DNA from 3 places in the Eubacterium ramulus genome. Region 2 is predicted to be linked to each of the others. Evidence: predicted binding sites of a transcription regulator. Region 2 holds the regulator's gene; each other region holds the start of a gene.
The links. The regulator Rex, encoded in region 2, represses fermentation and respiration genes when NADH is low (regulators of the CRP and FNR family bind a similar motif). The targets are predictions, from matches to a motif close to ATTGTTAANNNNTTAACAAT.
Positions count from the first base shown of each region.

Region 1 (8,107 bases), 1.1 Mb from region 2:
TGAAGCAAAACGTATTGAGTTCCCGGATAAAGTGATTGCTCAGTTAACAGGTAAAGACGAAGACTACATCAAAAATATGCGTTATGAGAACGGTATCACAGCTTCTTTCAAGATGGTTGATACTTGTGCTGCTGAGTTTGCGGCAAGCACACCATATTATTATTCCTGTTTTGACGGTGAAAATGAGGCAGATGGAACAGCAAAGAAGAAAAAAGTGCTGGTACTTGGATCTGGTCCGATCCGTATCGGACAGGGTATCGAGTTCGATTTCTGTTCGGTTCATTGTACATGGGCATTTTCCAAAGCCGGATATGAAACCATTATTATTAATAACAATCCTGAGACGGTTTCCACTGACTTTGACATTGCAGACAAGCTGTATTTCGAACCACTGACACCGGAAGATGTTGAGAATGTTGTAAACATCGAGAAACCGGATGGAGCAGTTGTACAGTTCGGTGGACAGACTGCGATCAAGTTGACGGAAAGCCTGATGAAGATGGGTGTGCCGATTCTTGGTACAAAAGCAGAGGATGTTGATGCAGCCGAAGACCGTGAACTTTTTGATGAAATCCTGGAGAAGACGAATATTCCGAGAGCAGCAGGTGATACTGTTTATACGGCTCAGGAAGCAAAAGTGGCAGCAAACCGCATAGGTTATCCGGTGCTTGTTCGTCCTTCTTATGTACTTGGCGGACAGGGCATGCATATTGCCTTCAATGATGATGAAATCGTAGAATTTATTGATACCATTAATCAGATCGCACAGGATCATCCAATCTTGATCGATAAATACCTGATGGGTAAAGAAATTGAGGTTGATGCGGTATGCGATGGTACAGATATCCTGATCCCGGGTATTATGGAACATATCGAGCGTACCGGTGTACATTCCGGAGACAGTATTTCTGTATACCCGGCACCGACGATCAGCAATCATGTAAAAGAGACGATTGTAGAATATACAAAACGTCTGGCAAGAGCACTTCATGTTGTAGGACTGATCAATATCCAGTTTATTGCAATGAACGAGGAAGTATACGTTATCGAAGTAAACCCGCGTTCTTCCAGAACCGTACCGTATATCAGCAAAGTAACAGGTATCCCGATCGTAGATCTGGCAACCAAAGTGATCCTTGGTGAGACAATCAAAGGAATGGGATACAAGCCGGGACTGGCACCGGAGGCAGATTATATTGCAATCAAGATGCCGGTATTCTCCTTTGAGAAACTGCGTGGAGCGGAGATCAGTCTTGGACCGGAAATGAAATCTACCGGCGAGTGTCTTGGTATTGCCAAGAATTTCAACGAAGCACTGTACAAAGCATTTATCGGTGCTGGTATCCAGCTTCCGAAGTACAAACGGATGATCATGACCGTCAAAGATTCGGATAAAGAAGAATCAGTTGGCGTTGCAAAACGTTTTGAAGCACTGGGATATACGATTTATGCCACAAGAAGCACTGCAAAATATCTGCAGGATCACGGTGTAAATGCCCGACGCGTAAATAAAATTTCTCAGGAATCACCAAATGTTATGGATCTGATCCTCGGACACAAGATTGACCTTGTTATCGATACTCCAACACAGGGACGTGATAAATCCAGAGACGGATTCCTCATTCGCCGAAATGCCATTGAGACAGGCGTTCACTGCCTGACATCCATGGATACGGCAAATGCGCTGGCACTCAGCCTTGAGACAGCAAATGATCAGATGACGATGATCGACATCGCGACAGTTAAGAATCTTTAATATTTAATTTTAAGATTTTGAAGAGAAGACGTCAGAAGTTAATTTTACCCTTGCAACTAACAATTGCTTGCTTAGGAAAAATTAACTTCTGGCGTCCTTTCAGTTATGGAAAAAATATGAAGATTTTGTGAAAAAAATGTCAAAGTTTTATAAAAAGACTGGATTTTTCAATAACTTTGTGGTAATGTAGGAACTGGGAAGAAATTTAATTACCTGTATGTGGGTATTGCATTGTATGCATACGTGTGTTAAAGTTAACTCATAAGATTTTTCAAAGACCTTAGCCAGAAGAGCGAGGAACCATCGAAGAAGAAAATAGGAAAGCGGAAACCGAGGTTCGGTGTACGGTTCCTAATTTTTTTTGGAGACTATGTTAAAAAAATAACAGTCTTTTAGATGACTTTTCACCCTTTCGACTATGTTAAAAAAATGACAAAAGTGTACGAAAATCCTTTTTAAATTTTAGGAAAAATGACGAAGGAGACGTTGCAAAAATTAGATGATAGTGCTAAAATAATATTGTCTAGCGTTATTCTTTTAACATAATTACTAGAGGTATATTTAAAAAGTCAAGAAGGAGAGAAGAAAAAAATGGCAAAGAAAGTTGTATTAGCAGGCGCTTGCCGTACTGCAATCGGTAAAATGGGTGGACAGTTTGGAAATACTCCGGCTGTTGAATTAGGATCCATCGTTATCAAAGAGGCATTAAAGAGAGCAGGCGTTGCTCCGGAACAGGTTGACGAGGTTATGATGGGATGTGTTATCCAGGCTTCCCAGGGACAGAACGTAGCTCGTCAGGCATCTATCAAAGCAGGTATCCCGAATGAGGTTCCGGCTTTCACACTGAATGTAGTATGCGGATCCGGTCTGAAATGTGTAAACGAGGCTGCAAACATGATCATGGCTGGACAGGCTGATATCGTTGTAGCAGGTGGTATGGAGAATATGTCTATGGCTCCATATGCATTAAAGAAAGCTCGTTTTGGTTACAGAATGAACAATGCAACTATGATTGATACAATGGTAAATGATGCATTATGGGATGCATTCAACAACTACCATATGATGATCACAGCTGAGAATATTTGTGATCAGTGGGGATTAACACGTGAAGAACTGGATGAGTTCGCAGCAGTTTCCCAGCAGAAAGCAGTAGCAGCTCAGGAGTCCGGAGCATTTGATGATGAGATCGTTCCTGTTCCGGTTAAAATGAAAAAAGAGACTGTTATGATCGCAAAAGATGAGGGACCGCGTCCTGGCACAACAGCTGAGTCACTTTCTAAATTAAAATGCTGCTCCGGTAAAGAGGGCGGACTTGTTACAGCAGGTAATGCTTCCGGTATCAATGATGGTGCTGCAGCAATCGTTGTAATGAGCGAAGAAAAAGCAAAAGAACTTGGTGTTAAACCGATGGCTACATTCGTAGCAGGTGCTCTTGCCGGATGCGCTCCGGAGATCATGGGTATCGGACCGGTTCCGGCTACAAGAAAAGCATTAAAGATCGCTGGTCTTGAGATGGATGATATCGATCTGATCGAGGCAAATGAGGCATTTGCAGCTCAGTCTGTAGCAGTACAGAAAGAGTTAGGCTTCAGCTCTGATATCTTAAATGTAAACGGTGGTGCTATCGCACTGGGACATCCGGTAGGAGCTTCCGGATGCCGTATCCTTGTTACACTGCTTCATGCTATGCAGAAGAGAGACGTTACATACGGACTTGCTACTCTGTGTATCGGTGGCGGAATGGGTTGTGCTACAATCGTTAAAAAAGAAGCTTAATTAAAATTTGATTTTTAAAAGGATTTAAAAATCCGGATTTATCTCCGGCATGATTGCGACATGCGAAAGTGTCGGAGATATTTTAAACATTGCTTTGTTAGTAATTTAACATAGTTACGGCAAAGCACAGACATTATTAGATATGTGTGACTAATCTATGGACAAGATTGTTTGGGTATGGCAGTCGCTATGTTTCATGTTAGTATATATTTTCATTTTAAGGAGGACATATCATGAAAGTTGGTATTATTGGAGCAGGAACAATGGGATCAGGTATCGCACAGGCTTTTGCACAGACAGAAGGCTATGAAGTATATTTATGTGATATCAATGATGAGTTTGCTGCAAACGGCAAGAAAAAAATCGCAAAAGGATTCGAAAAAAGAATCGCAAAAGGCAAAATGGATCAGGACAAAGCTGATGCAATCCTTGCTAAAATTACCACAGGTACAAAAGATATTTGTACAGATGCTGATTTAGTAGTTGAAGCAGCATTAGAGGATATGGCAATCAAAAAACAGACATTCAAAGAGCTTCAGGAAATTGTTCCGGCTGACTGTATTTTTGCAACAAATACATCTTCATTATCCATCACAGAGATTGGTGCAGGTCTTGACAGACCGGTAATCGGAATGCATTTCTTCAATCCGGCACCAGTAATGAAACTGATCGAGGTAATCCAGGGAGCAAATACTCCGGATGATTTAAGAGATAAAATCGTTGAGATTTCCAAAAAAATCGGTAAGACACCGGTTCAGGTTAACGAGGCAGCTGGTTTCGTAGTAAACAGAATCCTTATTCCGATGATCAACGAAGGTATCTGTGTATTAGAAGCAGGTGTTGCAAGCGTAGAAGATATTGATGCAGCAATGAGATTAGGTGCTAACCACCCAATGGGACCTTTACAGTTAGGTGACTACATTGGTCTTGATATCTGCCTTGCTATCATGGAAGTAATCTATTCTGAGACAGGCGATCCTAAGTATCGTCCAGCTCCATTACTTAGAAAAATGGTACGTGCAAACAAACTTGGCTGCAAGACAGGCGTAGGTTTCTACGATTACAGCAAATAAGAATAGAATAATTACTCTCGAATTATAAGGGGTATAGTCCTTATAAGATATATAAGAAGTAGGCAGTCAAAATGACTGATACCGATGTTCATATCGGAGAGTGGCGCCAGACATGTGCATTTCGCTACACATGTCTTTGGTGTCGTTTGGAGTTTTGACTGTGCTTCACTAAAAATGGAGGAAAAGTATAAAATGGATTTCGGATTAAGTAAGAAACACGAAATGGCAAGAAGCCTTTTCAAAGAATTCGCTGAGAACGAAGTAAAACCACTTGCTCAGGAAGTTGATGAAACTGAAAAATTCCCAACTGGAACCGTTGAGAAAATGGCTAAATATGGCTTCCTTGGTATTCCTGTACCGAAGGAGCTCGGTGGACAGGGTTGTGACATCCTTACATACGCTATGTGCGTAGAGGAGTTATCAAAAGTTTGTGGTACTACAGGTGTTATCGTATCTGCACATACATCCCTTTGTGTAGACCCAATCCTTACATTTGGTACACCAGAGCAGAAAGAGAAATATGTTCCGGACCTTGCTTCCGGTAAAAAACTGGGCGCTTTCGGTCTGACAGAGCCGATGGCAGGTACAGATGCCCAGGGTCAGCAGACAAAAGCTGTTTTAGATGGCGATGAGTGGGTTCTGAACGGATCCAAATGCTTCATCACAAACGGTAAAGAAGCTGACGTATATATCGTAATCGCTGTTACAGGAAAAGTTGAAAAACGTGGCAGAACAATGAAAGAGATCTCTGCTTTCATCGTTGAAAAAGGAACACCAGGATTTACATTTGGTGTAAAAGAGAAAAAAATGGGTATCCGTGGTTCATCCACATATGAGTTAATCTTCACAGATTGCCGTATCCCGAAAGAGAACCTTCTTGGAAAACAGGGTAAAGGTTTCAACATCGCTATGCATACACTGGATGGCGGACGTATCGGTATCGCTGCACAGGCACTTGGTCTTGCAGAGGGTGCATTAGAGACAACAATCGCATATGTAAAAGAAAGAAAACAGTTCGGCAGAAGCATCGCTCAGTTCCAGAACACACAGTTCCAGTTAGCAGACATGGCTACAAAAGTAAAAGCTGCTCAGTTAATGGTATACAGAGCTGCATTAAAGAAAGATGAGTACCAGGCCGGTGCAAAAGTTTCTTATTCTGTAGAAGCTGCTATGGCAAAACTTTACGCAGCAGAAGTTGCAATGGAAGTTACAACAAAATGCGTACAGTTACATGGTGGTTATGGTTACATCAGAGAGTACGATGTTGAGCGTATGATGCGTGATGCTAAGATCACAGAGATCTACGAAGGAACAAGTGAAGTTCAGCGTATGGTTATTTCTGGTGCATTACTTAAGTAAGGAGGAAAACAATCGTGAAGATTATTGTTTGTATTAAACAGGTACCTGATACAGCAGGTGGAGTAAAGTTCAATCCGGACGGAACTCTTGACAGAGCAGCAATGCTCACAATCATGAACCCGGATGATAAAGCAGGTCTTGAGGCTGCTTTAAGATTAAAAGACCAGTATGGCGCAGAAGTTACTGTTTTAACAATGGGACTTCCGAAAGCTGGCGATACATTACGCGAAGCATTAGCAATGGGTGCTGACAATGCAGTTCTGGTAACAGACAGATGCCTTGGTGGTGCTGATACATGGGCTACATCTTCCACAATCGCAGCAGCAATCCGTGAGATGGGCGATTACGACCTGATCATCACAGGCCGTCAGGCGATCGATGGTGATACTGCACAGGTTGGACCACAGATCTCTGAGCATCTTGATATCCCGGTAATCTCTTACGCACGTAAGATCGAGATCGAGGGAGATGCTGTAAAAGTACAGCGTCAGTATGATGACAGATATCATGTAGTAAAAGCTCAGATGCCTTGTCTGATCACATGCCTTGCAGAGATCAATGACCCGAGATACATGACACCGGGCGGAATCTTTGATGCATGCGAAGCAGAGATCACAACAATGGGAAGAGCAGAACTGAAGACACTGGAAGATGGAAACATGGGTCTTGCAGGTTCTCCGACAAAGATCGCAAAAGCATCCGACAAAGTAAGAAAAGGTGCTGGAGAGAAAATCACACTGGATACAGAAGAAGCTGTTTCTTATCTGCTTGGTAAGATGACAGAGAAACATGTATGCGGACTGTAAGAGAAAGGAGAAATAACAATGGCAGCAATGGAACAATCCTTAATTGAGCAGTACAAAGACGTATATGTATTCGCTCAGCAGGTTGATAATGAGATCAGCCCGATCGCTTTCGAGTTACTCGGAAAAGCAAAAGATCTTGCAAATGATTTAAATGAGAAAGTAGTAGCAGTATTACTTGGACATAACGTAAAAGACCTTGCAGCTCAGCTTGGTGCTTACGGTGCAGATAAAGTTATCGTTGTAGATGACAAAGAACTTGAGGTATACAGAACAGAGCCGTATACACATGCACTTGCATCTGTGATCAATGAGTTCAAACCGGAGATCATGTTAGTAGGAGCAACAGCAATCGGCCGTGACCTTGGCCCGCGTGTATCCGCACGTGTCCAGACAGGTCTGACAGCTGACTGTACAGTACTTGAGATCGGTGATTTCCCACTGAACCCAATGCCGGGTAAAGAGCAGAAACACAATCAGTTACTGATGACACGTCCTGCTTTCGGTGGAAATACAATCGCAACAATCGCTTGCCCGGATAACCGTCCGCAGATGGCAACTGTTCGTCCGGGTGTTATGCAGAAGATCGATCCGATCGCTGATGCAAAACCGGAAGTGATCGAGTACAACCCAGGCTTCACACCGGATAACAAATACGTAGAGATTCTTGACATTGTTAAGAACGTAGCTGACGTAGTAGACATCCAGGATGCTAAGATCCTTGTATCCGGCGGCCGTGGAGTTGGAACACCGGAGAACTTCAAAATGCTCGAGGAGCTGGCTGAGGTTGTTGGCGGTACTGTATCCTGCTCCCGTGCAGTTGTAGATGCAGGCTGGAAACCACAGGATCTGCAGGTAGGACAGACAGGTAAGACAGTTCGTCCACAGGTTTACTTTGCAATCGGTATTTCCGGAGCCATCCAGCACGTAGCCGGTATGGAAGAGTCTGACCTGATCATCGCAGTAAACAAAGACGAAGATGCTCCGATCTTTGACGTAGCTGATTACGGTATCGTTGGAGATCTGAACAAGATCGTTCCGCTTCTTACTGAGGAGATCAAAAAAGCTCTGGCAGCTAAGTAAAATTTAAAGTTTGTGCAGTGGCTTAAACTTTAGTGTATAAATCGAAAACGTGGTATTTTACCTCCGTAGCTAACAATCGCTTACGGAGGAAAAATACCACGTTTTCTTTATCTACGATGTAAAATTATAAGTGCCACTTTTTTATGATATTAAATTTTAAGCCACCCGAAATAAGATACATGGTATAATGTATGTAAATTTTTTTACATAGAATTTACTTAGAATATGATTTCATTTTACGGACTGTCTTTATA
Region 1 is NZ_CP173382.1:566,644-574,750, forward strand. It holds gene carB (carbamoyl-phosphate synthase large subunit) at 1-1,756, shown strand, start outside; gene ACIRUQ_RS02590 (acetyl-CoA C-acetyltransferase) at 2,348-3,535, shown strand; gene ACIRUQ_RS02595 (3-hydroxyacyl-CoA dehydrogenase family protein) at 3,769-4,608, shown strand; gene ACIRUQ_RS02600 (acyl-CoA dehydrogenase) at 4,801-5,967, shown strand; gene ACIRUQ_RS02605 (electron transfer flavoprotein subunit beta/FixA family protein) at 5,982-6,773, shown strand; gene ACIRUQ_RS02610 (electron transfer flavoprotein subunit alpha/FixB family protein) at 6,792-7,853, shown strand.
Region 1: the regulator Rex is predicted to act here: its motif matches at 2,174-2,193, upstream of ACIRUQ_RS02590 (acetyl-CoA C-acetyltransferase).

Region 2 (8,107 bases):
GCTTCTGCGCCAGAAGCGCTCCGACCACACCGCTGAGCACATCTCCGGCTCCGGCTGTTGCCATACCGTGATTGCCGCTGACATTAATATAACTTTGTCCATCCGGCTGTGCTGTGATCGTTCTTGCATCTTTTAAAACTACAGTAATCTGATGCTCCATTGCAAACTCCTGTGCTGTCTGTACCAGCCGGTCCCTGATTTCAGTGATTGGCCGGCCGGTCAGTCTCGCCATCTCGCCCAGATGCGGTGTGATCACCAGAGGAGACTGTACCAGTTTCCACCAGTCCGGATGCTTTGAGAGAAGATTCAGGGCATCCGCATCACACAGACAAGGAACCTGTATCCGTTTTAACAATTCATACAACATGCGTTCCGACAAATCCGACTGACTGATTCCGGGACCTGCCACTACAGCATCTGCCCAGTGCAATTGTGTTTCTACAAATTTTACCACATCTGTCCCGTTATTGTAAACTGCCAGAACTGCCTCCGGCACCTGTTCCTGCAAAATTATCCGGTTTTCTTCCACCGTTGCCACCCTTACCAGACCACAGCCCATGCGATAAGCTGCTTTTGCCGCAAAAACAGCTGCTCCTGCCATCTGCTTCGATCCCGCCAAAATCAATAATTTTCCGTAGCTTCCCTTATTCGAACGGTTCACACGCCGCGGCAATCGTTTCAGATCCGATGTCTCCAGCACCTTCAGTTCCGGTTTGATCTCATACAAACTCTGCTCATCGATGCCAATATCTGCCACTTTCAGCTCACCAGTATATTCTGCTCCCGGATACAACAGCTGACCGGCTTTGATAAATCCAAAGGTCACCGTCAGATCTGCTACAAACGCTGTTCCCATAACAGCACCGGTATCAGCAGAAATGCCGGATGCGATATCCACTGCCACTTTATATCCATCCTGTTCCGTCATTTTCTGAAGAATTTCTGCATATTTTCCCGTTACCTCACGGCTGAGCCCGATGCCAAACAAAGCATCTACGATCACGTCCACGATGTCTTTTGGATACTCATCAGAAATTTCCACTCCATACTGTTCTGCAATAAACATCTGCCGTTTTGTTTCCTCCGTCGCTTTTTCCCGGTTTCCGGCAAAATAAATTGTCACATTGTATCCCTTCAGATAAAGCAACCGTGCAACCGCCACGCCATCTCCTCCGTTGTTCCCGGACCCGCATACTACCAGCACTTTTGTCGCCGGATTTGGATAACGCTTTACAATCTCCTGCATCGTTGCCAGGGCAGCCCGCTCCATCAGAACTGCTGAGAGCATTCCCCGTCGCCGCATCGTATTTTCATCACACTGCTTCATTTCACGACTGTTCAAAATATATTTCATGACAGTTCCTTCCCTTCTATAACAAAACGCAATTTCCTATCATCATATGCTAAAAGCGCCCTGTCCTTACAACAAAGCGCTTTTTATTCCCTACCTATTTATCATCCTGCCTGCGAACAATGTTATAAGACAGCTGCATTAAACTGTCCGATAAATGAACATTTTCTACAACGACATCATCTGGAAGTTCCAAATCCAGATGTGCAAAATTCCAGATCGCATGGATGCCAAGTTCTACCAGCTTTTCCGCTGCCTGTTCTGCTTTTTCCTTCGGAAGTGTCAGAACTGCAATATCCACACGCTGTGTCTTTAAAAACTCCGGAAGTTCATCCATCATATGTATCTCAATTCCACGTACTGACAATCCAGCCAATGCCGGATTTACATCAAATAATCCTGTGATCACAAATCCACGTTTTTCAAATTTTACATAATTTGCCAGTGCCTGTCCCATATTACCGGCTCCGACAACAATAATATTATGCTGTCTGTCAAGACCAAGAATCTTACCGATTTCCTCATACAGATACTGTACATTATAACCATATCCTTGCTGACCAAATCCGCCAAAATTATTCAGATCCTGCCGAATCTGTGATGCTGTAACTTTCATGCGGACACTGAGTTCATTGGATGAAATCCGTTCGACTCCATCATCCAATAATTCTCCCAGATATCGATAATATCGAGGCATGCGCCGTATGACAGCCTGTGAAATTTCCTTCTGCATTGTTTCTATACTCCTTCAACCATCTGCAACGTTCTGCAGTTATCTATGGTTATTATATACAGTTCATTTCTTTTTGTCAATTTTTTATCAATCCGATGCAAGTGCTTCCCACTCTTCATACAGACCATCCAGTTTTTCCTGGACTTCCACCTGCTCACTGTGCAGTTTTCCTAGTTTGGCTGAATTAGTAGCCACCGCCGGATCCTGGAACTGTTCCTCCAGCTCCGACAGTTTTTCCTCCAGAGATTCAATTTCTTCCTCAATCTTTTTCACACGGTTCTGGATTTTGCGCTTTTTGGCCTGCTCTTCTTTCTGAGACTGCCAGTCTGTTTTCCCCTCAGAAACATCTTCTTTCACAACTTCCACCGTCTCACCGGTATTCAGATAGGCCCGTTCATTTGTTTCTTTTTTCTCCAGATAATAATCATAATTGCCAATGTAATTGACAATCTTCTGCTCTGTCAGATTCAGAATCCGGGTCGCTGTCCGGTTAATAAAATAACGGTCATGAGATACAAACAACACCGTTCCCTCATAACGGTTCAGAGCCGATTCCAGAATCTCTTTGGAAGCGATATCCAGATGATTCGTAGGCTCATCCAAAATCAGGAAGTTTGCCTCAGAGAGCATCAGTTTTGCCAGTGACAGACGACCGCGCTCACCACCACTTAAATCACTGACCCTTTTAAACACATCGTCCTCGGTAAATAAAAATGCAGCAAGAATATTTCGAATCCTGGTCTGGGTCAGTTTTGGATAATCGTCCGCAATCTCCTCCATCAATGTCTTCTCCATATGAAGAACCTGCTGCTCCTGGTCGTAATATCCGATTTTCACATTCGTTCCCAGTGTGAATGAACCTGCATCTGCATCCACTTTTTCATTTAATATTTTTAAAATCGTTGTTTTTCCGGTTCCGTTCTGACCGATGAGAGCCACCCGTTCGCCACGCTTGATTTCAAAAGAAATGTCCTGAAACAGTTTCTTTTGATCATAAGCTTTGGACAGACCTTCCACCCGCAGTACATCGTTTCCGCTAATAACAGAAGGAGTCAGTGTCATATGCATCTCAGATTTTTCTTCCTGCGGTTTTTCTAGTACATCTATTTTTGCCAGCTGTTTTTCACGACTCTCCGCACGCTTTATCGATTTTTCACGATTGAAAGATTTCAATTTTTCGATAACTGCTTCCTGATGTTTGATTTCCCGCTGCTGATTGTAATAGGCACGCAGTGCTTCCTCCCGGGCAAATGCTGCTTTCTTCGCATACTCCGTATAATTGCCGTCAAAAACCGCAGATTTATGCATACTGATCTCCACTACTTTTGTGACAATCCGATCCAGAAAATACCGGTCATGGGCAACAATCACAACAGCACCTTTGTAATTCATCAGAAATGTCTCCAGCCACTGAATAGATTCGATATCCAGGTGGTTCGTCGGCTCATCCAACAGGATGATATCTGGATGAGTCACCAGCAGACGCGCCAGAGACACACGTGTCTTCTGTCCACCGGACAGTTCGTTGCAGTGTTTCTCAAAATCATTCTCGGAAAATCCAAGACCTTTTAACACACCGGAAACCTCACTGCGGTATGAATAACCATCCCTGGCTTCAAACTCATGCAGCAGCTTATGGTAGCTCTCCATATAAGATTCCATCTCTTCTTTTGATACAGACTGCATTCCTTCTTCCAGTTCACGGATTTTCTGCTCCATATCAATGAGCTGGCGTTTTCCTTCCAGTACTGTCTCATAGATTGTCCGTGCATCGTCCATATCCTGATGCTGTGCCAGATACCCCAGTGTCTTTCCTTTTGCCAGGGTCACCGTACCTTCATCCGCCGGCAGTTCCCCAACAATAATTTTCAACAGCGTGGATTTTCCGGCACCGTTGATTCCTACAATCGCCACTTTTTCCTGATCTTCCACATGAAAACTCACATTTCGGATCACCGGTTCCACACCAAATGATTTGCTGATATTTTGACATGCTAAAATCATATATTTTCTTCCTCACCTTAAAAATGGAATCCTGCAGTCCGCAGGATTCCTGTTTTTCATTTTTCTTTATCGAATCAGTGTCCATTTATGCCGGATAGATCTGAGTCTTTCTGTTCTATCTGACTCTGAACCATGCTTTGTATTTGGCAGCTTGCAGAATCAGCGATTAAAGCAGCACTGCTTTTTGTGTACTTCTTATGCGTACAGTTTCTCCAGTGTCTCACGAATTGCTTTGATAAAATCAAGGCTGTTCAATACAACCGGGTTTTCTAATTCTGTAATTAATGCCAAATCTTTTGTCATTTTACCAGATTCTATTGTATCAATACAAGCTTTTTCCAGATTATCTGCAAATTTTACTAATTCCGGCAGACGATCCAGTTCTCCACGTTTGCGCAATGCACCGGTCCATGCAAAAATCGTTGCTACAGAGTTGGTAGATGTCTCCTCGCCAGCCAGATGTTTGTAATAATGTCTCATAACGGTTCCGTGTGCAGCTTCATACTCGTATACGCCACTTGGGGAAACCAGTACAGAAGTCATCATAGCCAGAGATCCGCATGCAGAGGAGATCATATCACTCATAACATCACCGTCATAGTTTTTGCAGGCCCAGATAAATCCGCCTTCCGCTTTCATGACACGGGCAACCGCATCATCGATCAGTGTGTAGAAATACTCGATGCCTGCAGCCTCAAATTTTTCTTTGTACTCTGCATCATAGATATCCTGGAAAATATCTTTGAATGTATGGTCGTATTTTTTGGAAATCGTATCTTTTGTTGCAAACCAGAGATCCTGCTTCAAATCCAGTGCGTAGTTGAAGCAGCTTCTTGCAAAACTCTCGATGGATTTGCAGATATTATGCTGTCCCTGAACGACACCTGCACCTGTAAAGTTGTGTACAAGTTCTCTTACCTCAGTTCCGTCCTCAGCAGTATAAACCAGTTCAACTTTTCCCGGTCCCGGGATCTTCATCTCAGAAGCTTTGTATACATCACCGTAAGCGTGACGGGCAATGGTGATCGGTTTTTTCCAGTTCTTTACGCATGGCTCAATGCCTTTTACCTTGATTGGTGTACGAAAAACTGTTCCATCAAGGATCGCACGAATGGTTCCGTTCGGGCTCTTCCACATTTCTTTTAAATTATACTCTTTTACGCGGGCTGCATTTGGTGTGATAGTTGCACATTTTACAGCTACACCGTATTTCTGTGTGGCATAAGCAGAATCGAAAGTTACCTTGTCGTCTGTTTCATTTCTGTACTCCAGTCCCAGATCGTAATACTCTGTCTTCAGATCTACAAATGGAAGTAATAACTCGTCTTTGATATATTGCCAGAGAATTCTGGTCATTTCGTCTCCATCCATTTCAACTAACGGTGTGGTCATTTTAATTTTTTCCATGGTAATTATCCTCCGATCCTTATTTCCCGTTTTTCTGATTCTCTACACTTGATTCCTGCAGCAGATTATCCCAGCCACAGTGATCGATATTTTCAATGGTTCTCATGATATGTTGATTTGCCAGCATTTGTGCTTTCTCCGGATCATGATCATGAATGGCCTGTGCGATCATCCGGTGCTCATCATTTGATTTTTCCGAACGCTCCTTTGACTTTAATGTCATCTTGCGTACCCGCTGCACATAATTATGAAAATCTGTCAGTACCCCGGCCAGCACTTTGCTTCCGGATGCCTGATATAATGTCTCATGAAACTTATTATCCAATTCAAATACCTGACTGCTATGTCCCTTCGACACATGAAACTCTGTCAGGTATACAATTTCTTCCAGTTCCTCAATCTGCTCCGGAGTGGCTTTTTTCGCTGCCCACTTGGCACACAAACCTTCCATCACAGATCGTATCTCATAAATATCATTCAGATCTTCCTTGGAAAATCCGGTCACATGTGCGCCTTTGTTCGGTGTGATAGTCACCAGCCCCTGAAGTTCCAGCTGACGCAATGCCTCACGTACCGGAGTCCGGCTGACCCCCAGCTCATCGCCTATCGTTTTTTCCTTCAATTCCTCATCCACTGCATATTTGCCGGACAAAATGTCTTCCTGCAGTTTATGAAATACTTTTTCACTAAGCGAATGGTTATCTCCCATCCTGTTTTGCCCCCTTATTATAAAATAATACCCAGTTCCTGGCAACACTCTGTAATTTTAACAACCAGCTCGTTATCTGTCAGAACAGTTACACGGCCTTCATCATACTGCTCATCTACCCAGTCTTTCAGTTTATGCACCAATTCTGAGTTTTTGTCCAGATGACGCTCCTGCGGCAGTCTGTAATAGCTGTTGATCCAGTGTGCGATTCCAGCCAGACCGGAAGTATTGGAAATAGATACCAGTGCCGGTCTCTTTAAGAATTTTTCTGTATCAAAAATATTGTAGATTTCTTCGTTTTTCAGCAATCCGTCTGCATGGATTCCGGCTCTTGTTACATTGAAGTTCTTGCCGGCAAACGGTGTTCTGCTCGGAAGTGTGTAATCCAGATCCTTTTCAAAATAATCAACCAGGTCTGTGATCACCGTAGTATCCATGCCATCCAGTGTTCCTTTCAGCTGTGCATACTCAAATACCATTGCTTCCAGTGGTGTGTTACCGGTACGCTCTCCGATACCAAACAGAGAACAGTTGACACCACAGGCACCATACAGCCATGCTGTGGTAGAATTGGTAACCGCTTTATAAAAATCATTGTGTCCATGCCACTCAATCAGTTCAGACGGTACACCGGCATGTGTGGTCAGACCGTAAATGATACCCGGTACGCTTCGCGGAATAACAGCACCCGGGAAGTTAACGCCATATCCCATCGTATCGCAGGCACGCACTTTGATCGGAATCTTGTATTCATCCATCAGTTTCATCAGTTCCACACAAAACGGAATCACAAATCCGTAAATATCAGATCTTGTGATATCTTCCAAATGACAACGTGGGCTGATACCTGTCTCCAGACATTCACGGATGACACTCAAATAATGATTCATGGCCTCACGTCTGGTCATTTTCATTTTATAGAAAATATGGTAATCGGAACAGCTGACCAAGATACCTGTCTCACGCAGTCCGATGTCTTTTACTAATTCGAAATCCTGTTTACTTGCACGGATCCAGCTTGTAACCTCCGGGAACTTATATCCACGTTCCATACATTTGTACACTGCATCACGGTCTTTTTTGCTGTACAGGAAAAACTCACTCTGGCGGACAATTCCCTTCGGACCGCCCAGTTTATGCAAATAATCGTAAATCGTTACAATCTGATCGGTAGTGTACGGAGCTCTTGACTGCTGTCCGTCACGGAATGTCGTATCTGTAATCCAGATATCGTCCGGCATGTTATGCGGTACAATTCGGTCATTGAACGCAATTTTCGGAATCTCTTCATATGGGAACAGATTTCTAAATGTATTTGGTTCATCTACATCTACCAGCTGATAAAAATGCTCTTCCAACTGCAACAGATTATTATGCTTATTCATTACTACTTTACGCATGTTATTCGCTCCTCACCTTATATACTTGTATACAATCATGTGCATTGTATGCAATTAAACTCATTGCATACAATCATACATTCTCTTTTTCACTTTGTCAAGTTAAAGCAAAAAATTTTTTATAAAAAAACAGAAAAACAAACAAAAATCAGAACGAATAAACAGAAAATACAATCAATGATAAAAAATACGCATTTTTTTCAGGAAACACTGACAAGCCACATACATACTATGAATTGTAAATAAAAATCTGGAGGCTATCAACATGAGTGATTTAGCTGCTACAAACTGTGGATGCTCTAACGACAACGGATGCGGATGCAATAACATTATCTGGATTATCTTACTTTTGTGCTGCTGCGGCGGCGGATGTGGAAATGGCAACGGCTCTTTCCTGGGTGGAAATGGCTGCAGTGAAGCAATCTGGATCATCCTGCTTCTGTGCTGCTGTGGCGGATACGGTGGAAACAACAATGGAAACGGCTGTGGCTGCTTCTAAACCT
Region 2 is NZ_CP173382.1:1,692,618-1,700,724, forward strand. It holds gene ACIRUQ_RS08135 (bifunctional ADP-dependent NAD(P)H-hydrate dehydratase/NAD(P)H-hydrate epimerase) at 1-1,354, opposite strand, end outside; gene ACIRUQ_RS08140 (redox-sensing transcriptional repressor Rex) at 1,449-2,084, opposite strand; gene ACIRUQ_RS08145 (ABC-F family ATP-binding cassette domain-containing protein) at 2,172-4,088, opposite strand; gene ACIRUQ_RS08150 (NADP-dependent isocitrate dehydrogenase) at 4,284-5,495, opposite strand; gene ACIRUQ_RS08155 (GntR family transcriptional regulator) at 5,515-6,204, opposite strand; gene ACIRUQ_RS08160 (HMGL-like protein) at 6,222-7,604, opposite strand; gene ACIRUQ_RS08165 (hypothetical protein) at 7,870-8,103, shown strand.

Region 3 (8,107 bases), 150 kb from region 2:
GCCGGTACACAGAATACTACATCTACATCTTCATTCGCTACTAACGGTTTTAACTCATTCACCAGAGCAACTGCCTCGCTCGGTGTTTTGTTCATTTTCCAGTTACCTGCGATAATTTTTCTTCTAGCCATTTCGCTTTTTCTCCTTACATATAATTTTTCAAAAATTCCAGATATGGAATCAGTGCAAGGCAGATGAGACGCAGACGTACATAGAGGTACGTCAAATTCTCATCTAACAAAGCAATTATTTCATATATGGGATTAATATATAATTTTTTCAGAAATTCAATTACTACAAAAACTCCAAAAAATTCCAGATATGGAATCAGTGCAAGGCAGATGAGACGCAGACGTACATAGAGGTACGTCAAGTCTCATCTAACGAAGCAATTATTTCATATATGGGATTTTTACTTGTCGTTTGCTGCTGCTACGCCAGGCAGTTCCTTTCCTTCAAGGAATTCCAGAGAAGCTCCGCCACCTGTGGAAATATGTGTCATCTTGTCACCAAATCCAAGCTGGTTTACAGCTGCTGCGGAATCACCGCCACCGATGATTGTTGTAGCATCTGTCTCTGCCAGAGATTTTGCAACTGCAATGGTACCTTTTGCAAGGATTGGGTTCTCGAATACGCCCATCGGTCCGTTCCATACAACTGTTTTTGCGGATTTTACTGCATCTGCATATAACTCAGCTGTTTTTGTTCCGATATCAAGACCTTCTTTGTCAGCCGGAATTGCATCAGATGCAACAACTTCTACTGCGATCTCTGCATCAATCGGATTCGGGAAACCATCTGCGATTGTAGTATCGATTGGGAGAAGTAATTTCTTGCCAAGTTTCTCAGCTTTGTCCATCATCTCTTTGCAGTAATCGATCTTTGTATCATCTACCAAAGAGTTTCCTACTTCATATCCTTTTGCTTTCAGGAATGTAAATGCCATACCACCACCGATGATCAGGGTATCACATTTTTCAAGCAGGTTGGAGATTACGTTTAATTTATCTGCTACTTTTGCACCGCCAAGAATTGCCACGAACGGTCTTTCCGGTGTATTTACTGCGTTTCCGAGGAAATCGATCTCTTTCTGCATTAAGTAACCAACAACAGCAGTATCAACCAAACCTGCAACACCTACGTTGGAGCAGTGTGCTCTGTGAGCGGTTCCAAATGCGTCATTTACAAATACATCACAGATGGAAGCAAGGTCTTTGGAAAAAGCTTCTCCGTTTTTTGTCTCTTCCGGTCTGAAACGAGTATTCTCAAGAAGGATTACATCGCCATCCTTCATAGCCTCTACTGCTGCTTTTGCGTTCGGTCCTACAACTTCCGGATCAGCTGCAAATTTTACTTCCTGTCCTAACAGTTCGGATAAACGTACTGCAACCGGTGCAAGCGTTTTTGTTTTTTTATCTTCCTCTGTTTTTACTTTGCCAAGGTGAGAGCAGAGAATTACTTTGCCTCCGTCAGCAATCAGTTTTTTGATGGTAGGAAGAGCTGCAACGAGACGGTTCTCGTCTGTGATCTTGCCATCTTTTAACGGTACGTTGAAGTCGCATCTGCAAAGAACTCTAAGTCCTTTTACGTTAATATCATCTACTGTTTTTTTATTTAATCCCATGATATTGTCTCCTTATCCTGTTTATATACTTAATTTAGGAAATCTATAAAGATCAAGAAAATATGCATGTCTAATTGAACCTTGTTTGTAACTGATCTATGCATACTTTTCTTATTGCACCGAGCATATGCGAAGCAATTTTCATCTTATGCGTGTGCGCATTTCTAATGGCTCTGCTTTTGATTTGCAACACAAATCAAAAACAGAGTCCGGTCCAAAAGACCGGACCCTGCAGTGAGTCTTTGTTATACTTTATAGAGTGTTGATTATGCTAACTCTGCGAAGTATTTGATTGTACGAACCATCTGGCTTGTATAGCTGTTCTCATTATCATACCATGAAACAACCTGAACCTGAGTTGTTCCGTTGTCTAACGGAAGAACCATTGTCTGAGTTGCATCGAAGAGAGAACCATATGTCATTCCTACGATATCGGAAGAAACGATCTCATCTACGTTGTAGCCAAAGGACTCGTTAGAAGCTGCTTTCATAGCTGCGTTGATCTCATCAACTGTTACGTTGCCTTCAACAACTGCGTTTAAGATTGTTGTAGAACCTGTCGGGGTCGGTACACGCTGAGCAGCTCCGATTAATTTACCGGATAACTCTGGGATTACCAGACCGATTGCTTTTGCAGCACCTGTGCTGTTTGGAACGATGTTAACTGCTGCAGCACGGCTTCTTCTTAAATCGCCTTTTCTCTGTGGTCCGTCAAGTGTCATCTGATCGCCTGTATAAGCGTGGATTGTGCACATGATACCGGATTTGATCTTAACAAGGTCGTTTAATGCCTTTGTCATCGGAGCAAGGCAGTTTGTTGTACAGGAAGCTGCGGAAATAATTGTATCTTCTTTTGTTAATACATCATGGTTTACATTGTAAACAACGGTAGGAAGGTCGTTTCCAGCCGGAGCGGAAATAACAACTTTCTTAGCACCTGCATTGATATGAGCCTGTGCTTTCTCTTTGGATGTATAGAATCCGGAACACTCTAAAACTACGTCTACGTCTAAAGCACCCCATGGGCAATTATTTGCATCTGGCTCTTTGTAGATTTTGATTTCTTTTCCATCAACTGTGATAGAATCTTCTCCAGCAGAAACTGTATCAGCTTTTGCATATTTACCCTGAGAAGAGTCATATTTTAATAAATGAGCAAGCATTTTCGGGCTTGTAAGATCGTTGATTGCTACGATTTCATATCCCTCTGCACCAAACATCTGTCTGAAAGCAAGACGTCCAATACGTCCAAATCCATTAATTGCTACTTTTACTGCCATTTTTTCATTCCTCCTAGAATTAAAATGTATCCGGATCATCCGGTGGTTTATTTTTGGATGTCTCAACTGTTGTCTGTTCATTGATGTCTCATCCAATCTGCTTATATTTTAACGAATATGACTGAGTTTTTCAATAGTTTTCAACCGCTTATTTTAACTTTGTTAATTTTTTCACCATCTTGTTTCTTTTTTTCTCTTTTTTTAGCAATTTGTACAAGTTTTACAGATGTTTTTTCACCAGTTTTGATATTATAGTCCAAGTCTCACTATGTGTTTTTGTAGTAATTGCATAAAACTTTTTCCTTTTTTTAGAATTTCGATCATTTTTCCTATTCAAAATGCACGGATTGGATTGACAAAAATGTACTGCTGTGCTTATCATAGTTTCAGGAAACCGCATAACCACGCTGTTTTTCAAAGTTTATATTTTGCACAATATATAATATAAGCCTTATATCACCCTTGAAAGGAGACATTTTCATGCTTTGGGATACACATATGCACACTCATTTTTCCGGTGACAGCAACGCCGATCCTGCTGCTATGGCACGTTCCGCCATCGAAAAAAATCTGGCTGGGATCTGCATTACCGATCACCTTGACTATGATTACCCGGATGAACCGGATTTATTCACCATTGATTTTCCTCAATATGAAAAAGGAATCCGGCAGCTGCAGGCTGATTTTTCTGATTCCTTGAACATCAACTTCGGTATTGAACTGGGATTGCAGCCGCATCTGGCGAAGAAGCACCATGAAATACTACAGGAAATGGATTTTGATTTTGTCATCGGATCCTCCCATGTGGTGCACGGCCTCGATCCATATTATCCGGCTTATTATGAAGGACGCAGCGAGCATGCCGCTTATCTGGAATATTTTGAATCCATTCTGGAAAACATCGCTGCCTTTCATGAATTTGATGTATACGGTCACATTGACTATGTGGTTCGTTACGGACCGGAAAAGAACAAAAATTACAGTTATGACAAATACAAAGATGTCATTGACGAGATCCTGCGGCAGCTTATCGCTCACGGTAAGGGTATCGAGCTGAATATGGCCGGATTCAAATATGGTCTCGGGCACCCAAACCCAACGGAAGAAATCCTGCACCGGTATCGGGAGCTGGGAGGTGAGATCATCACCATCGGTGCTGACGGACATGCCCCAGATCAGATTGCCTGGGATTTCGACAAAGTACCACAGCTGCTGAAAGCGGCCGGCTTTGACTACTTTACGGTCTTCACGAAAAGAAAACCGGAATTTCTTCCGGTTTAAATTCAAGTCGAACGCACGTGAGATTTGGGCGTTTTAACACCCAAATCATTTTTTAAAGTCCCTCAATTTTTTTACGCATTGTTTTAACACCTCAACGGTATCGTCCAATTCTTCCGGTGTATTCTGGATACCCAGGGTAAAACGGATAGCCTCATATGCCTGATGTCCGGCATTTCCGATGGCAAGCTGTACATGAGAAGCCTTTTGTTCCCCGGTGGAACATGCAGAAGCGGATGATACACAGATGCCTTCCAGATCCAGCAATGCCACTACCGCCGGACCGTTTACCCCCGCAATGCTGATATTCACATTGTTTGGCAGACGGTTCCGGCGATCCCCGTTGATACTGCTTCCCGGAATTTCTTCCAGCAGCCGCCGGATAAAATAATCACGCAGCCTGCTTTCATATGCCATCTTTTTCTCCAGAATTGCTGCGGAACAGACCGCCGCCCGTCCGATTCCTACAATCCCCGGTACGTTCTCGGTACCGGCCCGCATCTTCCGCTCCTGTCCACCACCATGGATCATCGGCTGAAGCTTCAGTCCCTTTCGGGCATATAAAAATCCGGTTCCTTTTGGCCCGTTAAATTTATGACCACTGGCAGACAGCAGGTCGATATTATCCTCTTTTACATGAATTGGAATCTGGCCGTATGCCTGCACTGCATCCGTATGGAACAGAACCTGTTTCCGATGGGTGATCTGCCCGATCTGACGTATCGGTTGAATACTTCCGATCTCATTGTTTGCATACATTACAGACACCAGCACTGTATCTGATATGATCGCCCGCTCCACCATCTCCGGCTGTACTGTTCCTTCCTTATTCACCGGAAGATAAGTCACACGCACTCCCTGTTTTTCCAGATTTTTACACGTGTTTAAGATTGCATGGTGCTCAATAGACGATGTCACAATGTGTGGTCTCCTTCGTTTTCCATTTTGCACGGCATAGCGCAATGCCCAGTTATCGGATTCTGTTCCTCCCGATGTAAAATAAATAGTGTCATCTTCCACCCCCAGTGTGTCTGCAATCTGTTCCCGGGCTGTCTCAATGGCGCGCTTACTTTCTTCCCCCAGTTCATATCCGGATGATGGATTGCCATAATATCTGCTGTAATAGGGGATCATCGCATCCAACACTTCCGGAAAAGGCTGCGTTGTGGCGGCATGATCCAAATAAATCAACCGTTTCATATAATCATACCATTCCTTTCGGTTCTGACCGATTTTTCTCTGCATATATTTATAAAAAATCCACAGGCAGAAGAGTCTTCTTTCCAATGAAATCATATGCAAATCCCATGAAACAGAACTTTATATCCGGTACGCTGCTGCTGACACTGACCGGAATTTTAAGCAGGATCATCGGTTTTTATTATAAAATATTCCTTTCCCGCAGAATCGGTGCAGAAGGACTTGGAATTTACCAGCTGATATTTCCGGTATTTGCCCTGATCATCTCTGTATCAGCCGCCGGAATCCAGACTGCGATCTCCCGTTACTGTGCCCAATGCAGACAGAAACGCCAGGCCAGAGCCTATCTGAGTGTCGGACTGTCTGGTTCCCTGTTGCTATCTGCCAGCTGTGTCTGGATCATATGGCACTACGCTCCGCAGATCGGGCTTTCCCTGCTGGAAGATGTCCGGACAGTCCCGCTGCTCCGCATCATGACCCTTTCCCTGCCTTTCGCCTGTATCCACGCCTGCATCAACGGCTACTATTATGGTCGAAAAAAAGCCGTCATCCCGGCTATTTCACAGATTCTGGAACAGGTCATCCGTGTCGCAGGCGTCTGGCTCGTGGCTGACATCCAGATGCAGCGGGGACAGCTTGTGACACCACAGATTGCAGTCTGGGGCATTCTGTTTGGCGAACTTGCTTCCTCTCTTTACTCCGTCACCATGGTCTGCTTTTTTTCAGAACGCACGGAAAATAAAAAGACAGTACCAAATCCATCGGTACCGCCTTCTTCTATCCGGCTGACAAAAATTGCAAAGGATCTGTGCTCTATGGCAGTTCCTCTCACCTGCAGCCGTATTTTGTTAAGTTTATGTCAGAGTGCGGAAGCACTGCTGATCCCGATCAAACTCCGGGATTTTGGTTATGCAAACAGTGATGCCCTGAGCGTCTATGGTATCCTGACCGGCATGGTTTTTTCCACCATTATGTTTCCGTGCGTGCTAAGTAATTCCCTGTCTGTTATGCTGCTTCCGGCCATCGCAGAAGCGAATAGCCGGAAACAGTATAACCTGGTGCAAAAAGCCATCCGGAGAACCACACAGCTGTGTGTCATTCTCGGTCTTGTGTGTACCTCCGGATTTCTGCTGTGCGGAAACTGGATCGGCATCCATCTGTTTCACAACACACTGGCAGGTATTTATGTGCGCACCCTGAGCTGGATCTGTCCGTTTTTATTCCTCGCAAGCACACTGTGCAGCATTTTGCACGGACTTGGCAAGGCTACCCTCACCATGCTGATCAACCTGGCTGGTGCCGCCATCCGCATTATATTTGTTTTCGCAGGAATCCCCCGCATTGGACTGAGTGCTTACCTCTGGGGCATGCTGGCCAGCCAGATTCTGATCTGTGCGCTCGCATTTTTCTGTCTGCATCATGCACCTGAATATGTACCTGAGAAGTGAAGCTGAACGCATATTTTTCGGTAAAGCGGACATTCGCAATCCGCTTTCGCTACTTGCTCATGAACGCAGTCGCTTTGCGACCTGTCAGTGGGAGCTTTTAACTCCCACTGACATAAGCATCCCCCGTATCCACCGCTTAGTGCTCTACGCACTTGAAGCGGGGGAATGCTTATTCTGCGTTCATTCTCCGAAGACTTCTCCCAGACGTTCCATCGCTTCCACGATCATACTGCGGGGACTTGCAATATTGATCCGCATAAACCCTGCACCCTCCGGTCCGAACATAGAGCCCTCATTAAACCAGATTCTTGCATCTTTCAGGATTTTCGCATTCAGTGCTTCCGCAGACAGTCCATATTCCCGAAAATCCGCCCAAAGCAGATAGGTTCCCTCCGGCTCGATGAGATGGACTTTGGGCAGATGCTCTGCCAGATAATCACGGATGTATGTAATGTTTCCCTGCAGATATACACGTAATTCATCCAGCCACTGTGCACCATATTCATATGCTGCCTGGCAGGATACCTGTCCGAACAGGTTTGCATCGGAGTAAAATACTTTGTCCATCTCTGCCTGGAAGGTCTTTCTCAGTTCCGGATTCGGGATCATAATATTGGACAGCTGCAGTTCTGCCAAATTAAATGTCTTACTCGGTGCCGTACAGATCACTGCATTGTCTGCATATTCACTCAGTGTACCAAAACTGGTGTGATGATATCCCTCATATACAAAATCACAGTGAATCTCATCCACGATCATGATGACACCATGCTTTTTACAGATTTCGGCAGCCTGACACAGTTCTTCTTTTGTCCAGACACGGGACACCGGGTTATGCGGGCTGCAAAGCAGAAACAGTTTTACCTGTTCTTCTGTGATCTTGCGCTCCATATCTTCATAATCCATGTGATATTTTCCGTTTTCCATAACCAGTGGATTATTCACCAGTTTTCGTCCGTTTTCTTTTACCACATTGGTAAATGGATGATAAACCGGGCGCTGGATCATAACGCTGTCCCCCTCTTTTGTGTAAGCACGGACTGCTGCTGCCAGCGCAAATACCACACCCGGAGTGACGATCACCCAGTCTTTTTCCACCTGCCATCCAAACCGCTCAGAAAACCAGTTTTTCAATGCATGATAATAGCCGTCACCCAGCATGGAATAACCGTATATACCACGATCTGCCACTTCTTTTAACCGTTCTTTCACTTCCGGAACCGTCTCAAAATCCATATCTGCCACCCAGAGTGGTAACGTATCCGCCGGTAATTTTC
Region 3 is NZ_CP173382.1:1,847,175-1,855,281, forward strand. It holds gene tpiA (triose-phosphate isomerase) at 1-131, opposite strand, end outside; gene ACIRUQ_RS08815 (phosphoglycerate kinase) at 413-1,624, opposite strand; gene gap (type I glyceraldehyde-3-phosphate dehydrogenase) at 1,891-2,904, opposite strand; gene ACIRUQ_RS08825 (histidinol-phosphatase HisJ family protein) at 3,385-4,185, shown strand; gene ACIRUQ_RS08830 (cysteine desulfurase family protein) at 4,231-5,427, opposite strand; gene ACIRUQ_RS08835 (polysaccharide biosynthesis protein) at 5,469-6,830, shown strand; gene ACIRUQ_RS08840 (MalY/PatB family protein) at 7,011-8,107, opposite strand, start outside.
Region 3: the regulator Rex is predicted to act here: its motif matches at 3,063-3,082, upstream of gap (type I glyceraldehyde-3-phosphate dehydrogenase).